DNA from 4 places in the Pseudogracilibacillus sp. SE30717A genome. Region 4 is predicted to be linked to each of the others. Evidence: riboswitches for the same ligand, from Rfam matches in the RefSeq annotation. Region 4 holds a riboswitch; each other region holds the start of a gene.
What was found. Region 4 has a riboswitch for S-adenosylmethionine ahead of SPD48_RS07335 (methionine ABC transporter ATP-binding protein). Riboswitches for the same ligand answer to the same signal wherever they lie in the genome.
Positions count from the first base shown of each region.

Region 1 (4,038 bases), on a different contig from region 4:
CTAGTGTTTGAATGATATCCTCTATTGACTCAATTCCAACAGATAATCTGACAAGTTCTTCTGTTACCCCACTTTTCTTTAAATCTTCTGGGCTTAATTGTTGATGTGTTGTTGACGCAGGATGAATGATAAGCGATTTTGCATCCCCGACATTTGCTACATGTGACCATAGATCAATGGAATCAATTAATTTTTTCCCAGCTTCTAGACCGCCTTTAATACCAAACGTAATGACAGAGCCATATCCAGAAGAAAAATATTTATTAGCTAATTCATGGGAAGGATGATCTTGTAATCCAGGAAAATTAACCCACTCAACAGCAGGATGACTTTGTAAGTAACCTGCAACTTTTAGCGCATTTTCATTATGACGCTTTAGACGGACATGCAAGGTTTCTAGCCCTTGCAGTAATAAAAATGCATTATGTGGACTAATGGAAGCTCCTGTATCCCTTAATAATTGAACCCGTAGGCGAAGGGCAAAAGCGACGGGACCAAGATCTGCGAATCGGACGCCACCATAGCTTTCGTCAGGTTCAGTAAAACCCGGGAATTTTTCGCTATTCCAATTGAAGCGACCACCATCTACAACTACACCACCAATTGATGTTCCGTGTCCCCCAATCCACTTTGTTGCAGAATGAACAACAATATCGGCCCCCCACTGGATTGGCTTTGCAAACTTTGGAGCAAATGTATTATCGATAATTAAAGGAATTCCATGATCATGTGCAATAGTAGCTATTGTTTCAATATCGAAAACATGTAAACTAGGATTCGTTATTGTCTCCCCAAAAATTGCTTTTGTTTTATCGGTAATGGCAGCTTTAACTTCATCTGGATTTGTTCCATCAACTATTTTTACGTTAATACCAAAACGAGGTAATGTATGAACAAATAGATTGTATGTGCCTCCATATAAATTACTGTCTGCGACAATTTCATCTCCAGCACTTGCAACGTTTAAAATAGCATACGTAATAGCTGCCATTCCAGAAGAAGTTGCCACTGCAGCAGTTCCATCTTCTAATAAAGCAACTCGTTGCTCAAATGCATCTGTTGTCGGGTTCATAATTCTCGTATAAATATTTCCTGTTTCCGCAAGTCCAAATAAATTTTTAGCATGCTCTGTATCGCGAAAAACATAAGATGTTGTTTGATGAATTGGTACCGCACGTGAACCTGTAACTGGATCCGGCTCTTGACCTCCGTGTAATAGAATCGTATCGTCCTTTTGAAACTTGAATTCTGACATAGATAAAACTCCTCCTTGGATTTTAGAGAATACATCTCTATTTCTTTAATTAAAGCAATGTAAATCACTTTCAATGTAGAGGAGGATAAATAAAAACCCTCTTCTACGAAAGATAGAAGAGGGTGTTGTGTAAAAAACCGTTTCCTCCTCTTATCTTCCAGACTAAATTGTGTCTGTAGGATTTGGCACCTTTAAAAGATTTTATAAAAACCTTTTATGGTTGCTGGACTTCATCGGGCCTATTCCCTCCGTCACTCTTGATAAGAGATGTTCATATTTGAAATTACTAATTATTATACAGGTTGCATATAGAATGTCAACTATAAAACTTGGAATTAATTGAATAATAAAATATTTAGATTGAAAATTAATCTTGTAAAAGTAAGTACCTTCACTGATAATTAGTTTAATTATCCGTTTTTGATGAAGGGTTGAGAAACGATGTTGACTAATAATAAAATTTCCTATAAAAAAATATTTCTTTTAATAAGTATTTTCTTACTTGTATTAACAACCTTTCGTATTGGGTGGATTTTTTACCACAAAACTCCCGACCATCCTCACGCGGAAAAGGGAGTTATAGATTTAAGGGAGTGGAACTTTACAGATAGTCAGACAATTACACTCAATGGGGAGTGGGAGTTTTATCCGAATCAATTTATCCATTCAAATTTTGTTCCAGCAGATAACTATACGATTGTACCAGGATTATGGAATAGCATGGATGAAGATAAGGAAATAAACTATGGCACCTATCGATTAAAAATACTTTTACCGACTGTCGATAGTATAAATGAACAGGGGAATTATGGATTAATTTTTAAGGATCTTGAATCAGCGGCAAGCGTGTATGTTAATGGACAATTAGTAACAGAATCAGGTTTACCTTCAGATACAATTAGTCATTACGAAAGTAAGCTGGGAATCTATAAAGCTTTTTTTCATGCGGATAGTGATGAAATAGAACTAGTAATTGAAGTAGCTAACTATGAAAACACGTTTGCAGGAGGAATTCCCAACCCTGTTAAATTCGGATTAGGAGACGCTGTAGAAAAGAACCTGTTTTTTGCACATAGTGCACAGTTAATGGTCGTTTTAATCTTGCTTGTACATAGTGCCTATGCTTTTGGTTTATATATTATGGGGCGGAATGTATTTCATAAAGAACTAGTATATTTCGGTTTTTTACTTATTTTTGCTGCCTTTTCAGTCATAGTTGATGATGATAAATTAATCCTCAATTGGTTTCCAATTAACGCTGAATGGTCACTGAAACTAATCTATTTGTCATTCGCCGGGACTGTCTATTTTATTCTTAAATTTATAAAATATGTGTTTAACTTAGCCCAAGCTTTCTTTAATGTATTATTTGTAACATATGTGCTTCTAACGCTTGCTTTATTTATTATTCCGTCATCATACATGATGTTTGTCGGTTATGGAATTATGTTAACAAATGTGATTTCGTATACATTCATTTTTATTATTGTACTTCAGATAATTAAAAAGGGCGATTCCGATGCTATATTTATATTAATTGCTAATGTCGTTAATTTATACAATGTTTTATGGGGTTTGGCTCTTAATATGGGTCTGATAGATATACCTTATTATCCGGTGGATTATTTAATAGCTATTATGGCTTTTGCGGGATTCCTCTTTAAGCGTCAAACAAGTGTCATGCAATTAAATGTAAAACAATCGAGAGAACTGAAAAGAGCGGATAAAGCTAAAGACGAATTCTTAGCGAATACATCCCATGAATTACGCAACCCGCTTCATGGAGTCATTAATATTGCTCAAACGATATTAAATAATAAGTCAAATTCATTGTCAGTAGATGACCAGAACAGTTTAAAATTGCTTGTCCGAGTAGGTCAACATATGTCATTTACGTTAAATGATTTACTTGATTTATCGAGGTTGAAGGATAATAAGATTCATTTAAGAAATCAGCCAATTAACCTTCATTCCGTTGTTTCAGGTGTAATCGACATGATACGTTTTATGATGGAAAATAAAAAGCTTAAAGTAATTTTAAAAATCCCAAAGTCGTTTCCATCTGTTTATGCAGATCAACACCGACTAATCCAAATCTTGTTTAATCTGCTACATAATGCAGTTAAGTACACTAATGAAGGTAATATAACAATAGATGCAACCTATAGGGAGAAATTTGCAAAAATAACAGTGACTGATACAGGAATCGGTATGAGCGAGCAAGTACAGGAATCAATTTTTAAACCTTACCAACAGGAAGAGAAAAATCCGACCGTATTTGAGGGTGGGTTGGGCCTAGGTTTATATATTTGTAAACAGTTGGTCGAATTACATGGGGGAGAAATCTCAGTAAAATCGAGTATGGGAAAAGGATCAACATTCAGTTTCACCATTCCACTGGCTAAAGAAACATCTACAAAGATTGAGAGTATACAAGAAGTTGCAGCTTCTTATGAGATGGATCATGACAAATTAGTAGATTTATCAGAACAAAAGCCTGAGTTGACTAGTAAAAAAGCTAGAATACTTGCTGTAGACGATGATCCTGTTAACTTAAAAATTTTACGAAGTATCCTTAGCAGAGAGTATGAAATATTGACAGTATTAAATGGTGATGAAGTATTAAAGATGTTAGTTAAAGGTGAATGGGATCTTGTTATTGCGGATGTGATGATGCCAAATATGTCAGGTTACGAATTAACGCAAAAAATTCGAGAGCAATTTACCATTTCCGAACTTCCAATTTTACTTTTAACAGCACGAAGTCAACAAGAGGATATATA
Region 1 is NZ_JAXHDF010000001.1:264,803-268,840, reverse strand. Features, by position in the region: gene SPD48_RS01220 (aminotransferase class I/II-fold pyridoxal phosphate-dependent enzyme) at 1-1,255, opposite strand, end outside; SAM riboswitch class I at 1,403-1,522, opposite strand; gene SPD48_RS01215 (hybrid sensor histidine kinase/response regulator) at 1,697-4,038, shown strand, end outside.
Region 1: linked by a shared signal. The riboswitch ahead of SPD48_RS01220 (aminotransferase class I/II-fold pyridoxal phosphate-dependent enzyme) and the one ahead of SPD48_RS07335 (methionine ABC transporter ATP-binding protein) in region 4 are both predicted to bind S-adenosylmethionine.

Region 2 (4,038 bases), 240 kb from region 4:
GCGGATTTATAATACAGGATGTTCAACGTATTTAAAAAAAGTGTGTACAAGTTTAAATGTAAGCTGCAAAAAAAAGTGCTAGGATAACTTCTATCCTAGCTCCTATGCTTTATCTGCTCTTTTATCATATAAAGTATAAAAAAATTTGTTTTCTTCGTAACAAATTTCAACCTTTATTAACTTCTATTTTCACAAAAAAGAAGCTATTCTATTACAAATAGCTTCCCAACTGAGTTAACTATTTTGCTTTCACAACCTTATGTTCGTAAGGTAAAACAGTTTTTGTTGATGGTACGTAGATAATTGTTGCTATAAATAAACACAGAAGAATCGAGAAGAGGAATATCCCAAGCAATCCATATTCGTATATAACATGAAATTTTAATACTAAAGCAATTAAAACTAATAAACCGGAGAATAATGCATAGTGCCCTTTTCTCGACTTTGATGAAAGGAAATTGAATTCCAAGTTAGCTGCCTGTTGGATCAATGTAATAAGAGCTAAAACACTTATATTCGCTGACATTCCAATCCAAACCGGATGAATATTTAAATAGAATTCATTTGGAGCCCAGCCACCAAGATGGTACCATGTGATGCCAGATAGAAATCCAAAAATCATTGAACCAATCACGGCTTCTTTCGTTGCTACTCTCCAAAACAATACCGCAACAACAGGAGCAAAGGTAGCAGAGTTTCTCATTGTCCATGCTAAAATATTCCACCATGCAGCTTGTTCTGTTCTTAACATACCAAATATAATCATCAATCCTGTCAGCACCAATAGGGAACGTTGAGTATACGTAATAAGCTGTTCTGATGTTGCTTTAGGATAAAGTGCTCCACCAACATCTTTACCTAAACTGGTCGCTCCAGAAAATTGGCAAGGTGCTCCCCAACTTAATGCACAAGCCCAGATACCAAGGAAAAATAATCCAACAAGTGGAGCAGGAAGAACTTCCATTAAATATTGTGGTAAAGCTACTAATCCAAGCGTTGTTTCTGGAACGACGATCGCTGCTGAGATTCCGAATAAAATACCAAAAAAGATAAAAGGAATACCAAAGACGGCAGCTAACTTTAATCCTTTTTGTCCTTCTTCAGGTGTACGGCAGGATAAAGCCATTTGAAAAGCAGCTTGCGCTAAAATGACATTGACCAAAAATGTACCAAACCAAGCCACAATTACTTGAATTCCGGCACTATCTAATTGAAACATTGCTGGGTTTGAGACTGCAAATGAGCGTAGACCATCAATTCCAGGATTGATAAAAAATGCTAGTATGCCGATGATGAACATAATAATAAAAACAAAAAAGTTCATTGTTTGAGTGAGGGCGATTGACCACATGCCTCCAGCTTTCAAATAAAGATATAATAGAAACGCAGTAAAGGCGACTGATAATGTTAATGAAATTCCAGTAAACACATGGACGGCTGAAGCGAAAGCGATTGCGGTAGCAACTGACCACATTGGAAAAGCAAAGGCGGTAATAGCGCCACCAATCCCAAGTGCTGCTCTTCCATAACGGTCTCCAATTAAACCTGAAACAGTGACAACTAATTTTTCGCGAAATGGCCCAATAATGATAAAAGCGATGATCAATACTTGGACAGTCTCCGCAACCCCATACCAGATAGCTGATACTCCTGTTAGGTAAGATAACTCTAGAATGGAAATAAAAGTAGAGCCCGAGAATAAGCCTGTAATGCAAAAAGCAACGATCCATTTATTAAATGAACGACCTCCGACAAAGTATCCAGTCTTATTAGCTTTTTTTCTTGAAATTTGTCCTGCTAAAATTAATCCAAATGTGTAAACAATCGCAAATATTATTAACCACCATCCATATGAAGTCATTATTGCTCACCGCCTTTTTCGAGATAAATCCAATCCAATGTTATGTTAATCCCTGCGTCCAAGAATAAATTATAGGCCGGGCATCTTTTTTGAACGAGTTTTTTTAGTTCTGGAATTCGATGTACACTTTCAGTTGTTTCAAACCATATAGTATTTGTTACATTTTGAAAATGAGGGCTAATATTATCAACCCCTTGCATGCCTCGTCGATCGATTGTTCCAACTGATTCTGATCGCAAGCTTTTAAATGTAAATCCAATTTCTTTAGCGATTGTTTCCACAACAATTAAGATACATCCATTAAATGAACCTAAAATATATTCCATAGGAGTTGGTGCTTCATCACTTCCGCCTAATTTAATTGGTTCGTCAATAGGAAAGGAAAAATTTCGAACGGTATTTATACTCTTCATTTCACCAGTTCTTTTACAACTTGCTATAATTTTCCTATGATTTTTGTTTGATGAGTTAGTTTTTTCTGTGTTCAAGTCTAATTCCTCCTATAAGTATTCGTATAAATTTAGTGGTATTTAAAGGTGTAAATTTCCTGTTTTCATTTAATCAATAAGAAAAGCCCTCCTCTCGAAATGATGAGAGAAGGGCATGTATATAAAACCACGAACATTTCATCTCATCTTCAGAATACAAAGTATTCTTCTGAAATTAGCACCATACAAAAAATTGCTGGTTGCTGAGGCTTCGCAGGGTCAGTCCCTCCGCCTCTCTTAATAAGATTTCTTAATTATTTAATTAATAGGATTATAAACTTACCATTTTAAAAAGTCAATAATTTTGTTAACACGTTTCTTATGAGTAAAAACAAATGCTGATTATTAAATAAGCACACCAATATGTGATATGGAGCAATAACAGCATGTGAGCCTTTACCTTTAGACTCGAATGTAACTTGAATGTTTAGAGAACTACTAGAAGAAAACATAACACTCACAACAGCAGAGTGTCAAAGCAATATCTACTAAATCTAAACCTGCCTAAGAAAGCATGACGCATTACTCTAAAATTGCTTGTGATTATAATACTTAAGTAATGAATGGTACATTGTTTTCAATTCTATACCTCATGCGATCCAAACTATTTTTCATATCAGAACTCATTTTATTAGATGGAAATGAATTTATAAAAAATAAATATGAATATAGCAACCTATACTCGAGAAAGAACGGAATAAGCTTAAATTGATCAATTGAGAAGTTAGACGTTTCACAATATCCTTCAAAGAAATATTTCGTAAATCGTTCATAAAATTTAATATTATCCGTCTTATTCTTCCTGTTTTTTTCTAACGCATGAAAAACTGGTATGGAAGCATCATAGGCATACCAACTTTTTCGAACATCTCCAAAATCCAATACGTACATTTTATTATCACTTATTATTATATTTTGATTATGTAAATCGTGATGGACAATACCATACATATCTTGGTTACACGACATTGAAGATAACTTCTTCATATATGTTCTCCATTTTTTTTCTATTAATTGCCCCTTTCCTTTGGAAAATTTCTCGAAATTTATATCATAATTCCAATCCACAAAAAAATTATCGAGTTTAAAAGCAAAATTTTTTGATATATTATGCATTTTACCTAACGTCTTACCCCATTGTTTAATAAGTTGATTGTCTTCCTCGTAATCTAGTAGAATCTTTCCCTTAACATAGGAAAATGCAACAAGATAAAAATCTTTTTTCATACCCTTTATCAATTCAATTACCATCCCATTTTTCGAAGGTATTGGGGCTGGAGTATGAATACCGTGTGTCATCATTAAGTTTATAACCTCTAGCTCATTTAACAAATACTCTTTTTTGTGAGTCACCTTGTCTAGAAATTTAATCACAATGTTTTTATCACGGCAAAGATAAACATTATTATCAAAACCACCTAAAAGTTCAAGAGTGCTTGAATTATCTATATCATATATTTTTTTTACTTGTTCTATAGCCCTCTCTTGCATATTAATCTCCTTTTTAAGTTATATGTATTTATAATAAATTGTGATACTAAAGGTCGAAAGTAACATATCATAATCATTATACTGGGTGTTTTCTTAAAATTCACACAATAATTTAATATAGTTAATTGATCACAAATAATAACTAAAACTTGACATTTTTCCATTTACTATATAAGATATAGGTTCATTAAAAATTGA
Region 2 is NZ_JAXHDF010000004.1:298,380-302,417, reverse strand. Features, by position in the region: gene SPD48_RS08475 (cytochrome P450) at 1-35, shown strand, start outside; gene SPD48_RS08470 (sodium:solute symporter family protein) at 239-1,861, opposite strand; gene SPD48_RS08465 (OsmC family protein) at 1,861-2,349, opposite strand; SAM riboswitch class I at 2,490-2,596, opposite strand; gene SPD48_RS08460 (phosphotransferase enzyme family protein) at 2,902-3,840, opposite strand.
Region 2: linked by a shared signal. The riboswitch ahead of SPD48_RS08465 (OsmC family protein) and the one ahead of SPD48_RS07335 (methionine ABC transporter ATP-binding protein) in region 4 are both predicted to bind S-adenosylmethionine.

Region 3 (4,038 bases), on a different contig from region 4:
GTCACCGACCAATTAATGAGCGTATTAATTTGGGGGAAAATGGTTATATCTTTATTCTAGACGATGAAGGTAATGTTATTACACACCCAACGATAGAAGGTCAAAATACGTGGGATTCAACGGATCCAAATGGAATTAAAGCAACTCAAGAAAATATTAAAATGGCAAATGAGGGCGGAGGATATACGTACTTTTCTTGGGCAATGCCGGACGATGAGAATGATATTGCACCAAAAGTAGCTTATTCTAAAAAGGATGCTAATTGGGGTTGGAATGTAGTTGCTGGTACGTATGAAATGGATTTTAATGCACCTGCAAAAGAAATTTTAAATATCATTTTTATAGTTACGGGAGTAGCTTTAGTCATTGGAATCATTGTTATATGGATATTCTCTAATAAAATATCTAAGCCAATTAGTATGGTAGCAGAGCGAATGGATTATTTGGCAAATGGTGATTTATCACAGGAGCAAATTAATATTAAAACAAAAGACGAGACGGCTCAACTTGCGACCGCCTTGAACCAGATGCAGGAAAAGCTAAAAGAAATGATTTACGGCATTTCTAATGCTTCGGAAACAATAACAAGCCGAACTGAAGAATTAAATCAGTCTTCTAATGAGGTAAAGATTGGATCTGATCAGATAGCTACTACGATGGAAGAAATCGCATCTGGAACTGAAACACAAGCTAATGGTATTAGTGATTTAGCCACAACAATGCAGGATTATGCAAAAGAAGTTGAGAAAGCAAATGAACATGGAGAACTTATTTATGATTCTTCTAGAGAAGTCCTAGGCATTACAAATGAAGGTAGTCAGTTGATGGAATCTTCTAAACGTCAAATGGGTAAAATTGATCAAATCGTTCAAGAGGCTGTGGAAAAAGTAAAAGGATTAGATGCTCAATCACAGGAAATATCGAAGTTGGTTTCTGTTATCCAGGATATTGCTGAACAAACGAATTTGCTTGCTTTAAATGCTGCTATTGAAGCCGCACGAGCTGGGGAACATGGAGCAGGCTTTGCAGTGGTTGCAGACGAAGTTAGAAAACTGGCCGAACAAGTTTCAGAATCTGTCACAGATATTACAACGATCGTATCGAATGTTCAAACAGAATCAAACTCAGTAACCAATACCTTGCTAGACGGATATAAACAAGTAGAGCAAGGTACAAATGAAATTGAAACAACAAGTGAAAAATTTGATGGAATTAATAAAGCTGTTACCGACATGGTCGACAATGTAAAAATTGTTTCTTCAAGTTTGGCTAGTATCGCGACAAATAGCTATGAGATGAATGGCACGATTGAAGATATTGCGGCAATTTCAGAAGAATCAGCTGCCGGAGTGGAGCAAACCTCTGCATCCACACAACAGACTAGTGCTGCAATGGAAGAAGTAGCTGTGAACTCAAAAGAATTAGCGAACTTAGCCACGGAATTGAATGACCTGGTTCATCACTTTAAACTTTAATACATGAAAAATAGAAATTATGGTAGTGGTAAAAAATCATCGATGACAAAATTGTTTTAGAAGGAATACTTCTAACAATGCCGTGCGTAAGTATTAGTTTACGATTGAAGTAGAATCCTTATTGAAAAGGCTTATGGTTTATATTTCCCATAAGCCTTTATAATCTAGATTGTTGCTTGCTTATTTTCTGTATGAATCACACGTGTTCCCGTGAGTGTATCTTTGACTGGGCATACTTGATCAACATGAGCAAGTAGTGCATCAATATTTGCTTGCGGGGAGGGTGATTTCAGTGAAATCGAATAACGGATTTCTTCATAACCGGGACGTACATTTGGATTTTTCCCTAAAAAGCCATCTGGATCCAGGTCCCCCTCGAGATGAACTTCTACATCTTCTACTTCCACATCAATTTTCCCTGCAAAAGATGTGACGAGCACATTAATGCAACCACCGAGTGCTGCTAATATGTATTCCACAGGGTTTGGTCCTTTGTCTGTTCCTCCTAGACTAGGTGGCTCATCGATGATTACTTCCTTTCCACCAATGTCTGCGATCGATAATACTCCTTCTTTTGCCCATTTTACATCTGATTTAAATGTTACTGTTGCCATGTTAATTCCTCCTTCATTTTTTAAATAAGCCGCTTTTTCTTATTTTGAAGAAGAAAAATAAAAAGCCCTCTTCCGACTAGAAGAGGGCTAAATATATAATTTGATTCCCCTTCTCATCTTTCAGACAATGGATAGTCTGCTGGAATTGGCACAGTACTGATGCAGTCTGTTGCCGAGGTATCGTAGGGCCAGTCCCTCCACCTCTCTAGATAAGAAAATTGCGTTTATTTAATTAGTTACTAATATATACGAGTATAATAATAATGTCAATCATTTTTATCGGGTTAATTGGTTTTGGTTTATAAAAAAATAATTAGTTAATATTTGGAGGGCTGGTTCTGCAAATAGAACCGTTCTTTTGTTTTGTATTAATCTTCTTATTTTTTCAATAAGGAACGGCCTATATGATTAAAAACAACTATTAAAATATTTATTTGGCAAGAGTTAAGTAATGGTACCAAATTCTTATATAAAGAAAATAGGTCTGGTTAAATATATTTATAAATCGGTAAAACCTCTTATGGGATGAATTGTTTTCTACATAGAACTTATATAAATCATGGTAGGTAGAATTAAAAAACTAAAGTGTATAGGTTTCTATTTAACTTTACACAAACTTTTAAAAACCAAACTATAGCCTAAAGAACTAATACTTTATTCCAGTAGGTCATAATGACTGGTCCTTAATAACTTTTCAATTCCCATAAATTAGAACTGTTAAAAAATATAAATGTTCGTGTCGAATAGAGTAACGTAGCTAAGAAACGTTTGAATGATACAATTTCATGTCTATTCTATTAAAATATATTTACAAATATACAATTCAAATAGAAAGATATGTATTTTTATACCTCTTAAGGGTGATTTATTTGTCGAGTAAAGAGAGTATAATTATGCATAAGTATTTCCTTGAAACTAAAGGATTAGTGTAAAATATGTAATGAATTATATCTATTATGGATGTTTAATAATTCGATGTTATATTTATAAAATTTCATAATGTTAAGGTGTGATTAAATTTTGGATGGTAAAGAGAAAATAACAATCGCATTAATAGACAGTCATAAGTTATTTCTCGATGGTTTAAAAAAAATCTTAGAATCAATATCTTTTATAGAAGTAATTGCTCTTGGAAAATGTAAGCATGATGCTTTAAAAGTCATAAATACATTTAAACCAAATTTGTTAGTAATCGACGTACAATTGGTTGAGTTAAAAAATTTAAATCAATTTAATACACCGGATACTAAGATCATCTTATTATCAGGAAATGATTACGACGTTGACTATATGATAGAAGCACTTATTTTAGGTGCCCGAGGGTTTTTATTAAGGTCAATGCAAAGTGAATTATTAATTGACGCAATGTTATCCATAGTTGAAGGTAAATATTGGCTACACCCGAATGTAAGTGATGGTTTAGCTAAAGAATTCACAAAATTACGAAGGAAATATCAATTGAAAGACCTAGATAGTGACATTCAAAGACCATTACATATATTAACGATTAGAGAATGTGAGATATTAGAGCTTCTTGTTGAAGGCGATAGTAATCTGAAGATTGCAGAAAAACTTGGGATCACTGAGTATACAGTCAAAACTCATGTTCGAAACATATTAGGGAAAATGCATGTAAATGATCGTACAAATGCAGTACTATTAGCCATTAGAAATGGCTGGGTAAAAATAGAAAGAGTAAATAACGGTGTTAGAAATGAAAGGATAGAATATCTAGAGCCGTGATAAATGGTTAATACTTCACTGTAAATTCAATATAATTGTTATTTTTACATATTTGAAAGAAATATAGTGTTTATATTACTAGGGTAAAGGATGACTACAAATGAACAACTTAGATGATCGTTTGTTAGTTCATGCATATTTAAAAGCAAAAGAATTAAATTTAGAATCTGAATTTATAAGTTTACTCGAAAAGGAGTTAAACAAAA
Region 3 is NZ_JAXHDF010000003.1:64,174-68,211, forward strand. Features, by position in the region: gene SPD48_RS05485 (methyl-accepting chemotaxis protein) at 1-1,475, shown strand, start outside; gene SPD48_RS05490 (OsmC family protein) at 1,640-2,089, opposite strand; SAM riboswitch class I at 2,200-2,305, opposite strand; gene SPD48_RS05495 (response regulator transcription factor) at 3,110-3,832, shown strand; gene SPD48_RS05500 (sporulation histidine kinase inhibitor Sda) at 3,933-4,038, shown strand, end outside.
Region 3: linked by a shared signal. The riboswitch ahead of SPD48_RS05490 (OsmC family protein) and the one ahead of SPD48_RS07335 (methionine ABC transporter ATP-binding protein) in region 4 are both predicted to bind S-adenosylmethionine.

Region 4 (4,038 bases):
TGAATTACCCAATGCTATTCAGATGTATATCCCGGAAGAATATCAACAAGTAGAATTAACTCCTGAAAATATCATTGCAAATGAACTTGTTAAACATAATTTTCAAATAGATCCATTCTATTTGATGTGAAAAGAAACTGGTGATTCTCTTGCAAGCAATAACTGCAGAACAATTAGAAGAAAAAGATGATTATTTATTATTTATTCATACTCCTTTTTGTGGAACATGTCATGTAGCACGAACCTTTTTAGAAAAAATTGAAACAAATCATCAGCAAACTATTTTTTATGAGATGAATGCGTCATTATATCCTGAGTTTATGCAGAAATATAAGGTGGAAAGTGTACCTTGCTTGTTTATTATGAAAGATAATGAAGTAAAGGAAAAGGTATATACTTTCTATTCTATTTCAAATATATATCACTATGTATGGACTTACGCATCAGATCTTTTTCGACTAGAATAAACGTATTGTTTGACATCTAATTAGATTTAATGTTATATTGGCAAGTGTTATCGATAATAATAAAATATCTATTAACTCTTATGAAGAGCGATGGAGGGACTGGCCCTGTGAACTCGCGGCAACCTTCAATTTTAATTCCAAAATTGAAAGGTGCTAAATCCTGCAAAGCAAATGCTTTGATAGATGAGAGAATGTGAAGATAGATTTGTAAGTCTTTCTGTTCTCTTACGGAAGGACTTTTTTATTTGTATTTGAGTTGCAGGATGAATCACAGTTTTCCCCCAATTCAATCGTGTTAAAGGAGGTCTCATCATGATTTCAATACAAAATTTAAAGAAAGTTTTTACACTAGATAAAAAACCAATTACAGCAGTAGATTCCTTATCTCTAGAAATAAAAGAAGGCGAAATCTTTGGTGTAATAGGGTATAGTGGCGCGGGGAAAAGTACACTAGTACGGTTACTTAATCGCTTGGAAGAGCCTTCAGATGGATCCATTATTATTGATGGTAAAGAGATGACAAAATTAAAAGGCAGAAATTTAAGACAGGCTCGCCAAGAAATCGGGATGATTTTCCAACATTTTAATCTTTTATGGTCACGAACAACAGAAGAGAACATTGCTTTTCCACTAGAAATAGCTGGAGTTCCGAAAACAGAACGAACTAAAAGAGTTCAAGAACTGATCGATTTAGTCGGTCTTACTGGCAGAGAAAAAGCTTATCCATCTCAATTAAGTGGAGGACAAAAGCAAAGAGTAGGGATTGCTCGTGCGCTTGCTAACGATCCGAAAGTTCTCCTCTGCGATGAAGCGACTTCAGCACTGGATCCAGAAACTACGAATTCTATCCTTGATTTGCTAGTCGATATTAATAAAAAACTTGGTCTTACCATTATTTTAATAACGCATGAGATGCATGTGATTCGCAAAATATGTAATCGGGTAGCAGTTATGGAAAAAGGAAAAATTGTAGAGACAGGAAATGTTTTGGATGTATTTTCTCAACCTGAACAAGCTGTAACGAAAAAATTTGTGGAACAAGTCATGGCAAATCCAGATGTTGAAGAGAGTGTTGATAATATCCTAGAACATGTAGAGAAACGTGGCAAAGTACTACGTCTCCATTTTTTAGGAACATTTGCAAATGAAGCTTTAATAAGTGAAGTGTCAAAAAAGTTTTCTATTGATACGAATATAATCCAAGGGAAAATCACACAAACACAAAATGGCATATTGGGCATTTTAATTGTTCAAATGGTAGGAAATAAAGACGAAATCAATGAAGCTATTAATTTCATTAAAAAAGCCTCAGTGGAAGTAGAGGTGATTCGAGATGACACTTGATTTTGCTAATTTAGATTGGGACAAACTCATGACAGCGACGTATGAAACGTTTTATATGACGTTAATAGCGCTAACTGGAACATTTATTTTAGGCGTGTTACTTGGATTACTATTATATCTCACTGCCAAAGACGGTCTTTGGGAAAATAAAGTAATTAATTTTATCACAGCTACTCTTGTCAATGTGTTTCGTGCAGTCCCATTTATAATCTTGATCTTACTTTTGTTCCCATTTACGTACTTTTTAATTGGGACGATAAGAGGGCCGAATGCAGCGTTGCCAGCTTTAATTATTGGTGCTGCTCCATTCTATGGAAGATTAGTGGAGATTGCTCTAAAAGAAATAGACAAAGGTGTTATTGAGGCAGCACAATCTATGGGAGCTAGTACACGTTCAATTATATTTAAGGTTTTGCTTCCCGAGTCGATGCCCGCATTAATTTCAGGTATAACTGTTACGGCAATTGCACTTATCGGTTATACGGCGATGGCAGGTGCAATTGGTGCAGGAGGACTTGGAAGTTATGCATATTATGCTGGTTTCCAGCGTAGAGCCTTTGATATTGTGTTTATTTGTTCCGTTATTATTGTACTTATAGTATTTATATTCCAGTTTATTGGTGACTTCACGTCAAAAAAACTAGACAAAAGATAAAGGGGATTTATTAAATGAAAAAACTACTTGCATTATTTTCCGTTCTACTAATTTTAGTATTAGCAGCTTGTGGTGGCGGAAATACAGACAAAGCTGAAGAAGCAACAAATGATGATAAAGCAGAAACAGATCAAGAAGTAACTATTAAGATAGGAGCTTCCAGTATCCCACATGCGGAAATTTTAGAAAAAGCACAACCGATTTTAGCTGAAAAAGGAATAACGCTTGAGATTGAGCCATATGAGGATTATATTTTACCAAATGATGATTTAGCTAATGGTGAATTAGATGCAAACTACTTCCAGCATATACCTTATCTAGAACAAACAATTGAGGATACAGGATATGAATTAACACATATTGGTGGTATTCATATAGAACCGATAGGAATTTATTCAAAATCAATTACAGATATTGAAAATATTCCTGAAGGGACAGAAGTTATTTTAAGTAATTCAGTTTCCGATCATGGTCGTATTTTAGGCTTATTTCAAGAAGCAGGGCTAATTAAGTTAGCAGATGATGTTGTAGTGGATAAAGCAACGATTGATGATATTGTAGAAAATTCGAAAGACCTAACGTTCACACCAGATTATGAGCCTGCCTTCTTACCAGAATTGTATGAGACGGAAGAAGATGCACTAGTCGTAATTAATACAAACTATGCAATTGGTGCCGGTCTTGACCCACAAAAAGATTCTATATATAGGGAAGAAGACGATTCACCATATGTTAACGTAATTGCAGTTAGAACGGAAGATGAAAATAACGAAGCATTAAAAACATTAGTTGAAGTACTACACTCAGAAGAAATTCAAAACTTTATTCTTGAGAAATATGAAGGTGCGGTTGTACCTGTAAACTAAAAGACAGGATGCTGATCTCTTTTCAACAAGGGATCAGCTTTTTTTCGATCAATCTTATTTTACAAATCGGCAATTTTATTTTACTATTAAATAAGAACGATTATTATTAATATAGTGGTAAATGAGAATGGGAATGGAAAAAATAAGTAATTTGTTATGAAACACATTTATTTGAAAAACTATATAACTCGTTACTTACTTTACCATTATATTTGATAATTATTTTTTAATCAGCTAAGATTGAGTTGAGAATAGGTTGATGATTGGCTAATGACCAATTTCAAATATATTACAAGTATGTGGAGGTATCAATATGTCAGAGTATACATTAGAAATTAAGGATCTTCATGTTTCAATTGAAGGTAATGAGATATTAAAAGGGATTACCCTAACAATAAAAAGTGGTGAGTTCCACGCAGTGATGGGACCAAATGGTACTGGGAAATCAACACTTGCTGCAGCTATTATGGGACACCCTAAGTTTGAAGTAACAAAAGGGTCTATTACTCTTAATGGCGAAGACGTACTTGAAATGGAAGTAGATGAACGTGCACGTGCAGGTCTGTTTTTAGGAATGCAGTACCCAAGTGAAATTAGTGGAGTAACAACGTCAGATTTTTTACGTTCTTCCATTAATGCACGTCGAGAAGAAGGAGACGAAATTTCTTTAATGAAATTTATTAAAGAAATGGATAGTGCTTTAGAT
Region 4 is NZ_JAXHDF010000004.1:58,039-62,076, reverse strand. Features, by position in the region: gene SPD48_RS07345 (topoisomerase) at 1-130, shown strand, start outside; gene SPD48_RS07340 (thioredoxin family protein) at 150-467, shown strand; SAM riboswitch class I at 543-657, shown strand; gene SPD48_RS07335 (methionine ABC transporter ATP-binding protein) at 780-1,811, shown strand; gene SPD48_RS07330 (methionine ABC transporter permease) at 1,801-2,466, shown strand; gene SPD48_RS07325 (MetQ/NlpA family ABC transporter substrate-binding protein) at 2,481-3,332, shown strand; gene sufC (Fe-S cluster assembly ATPase SufC) at 3,646-4,038, shown strand, end outside.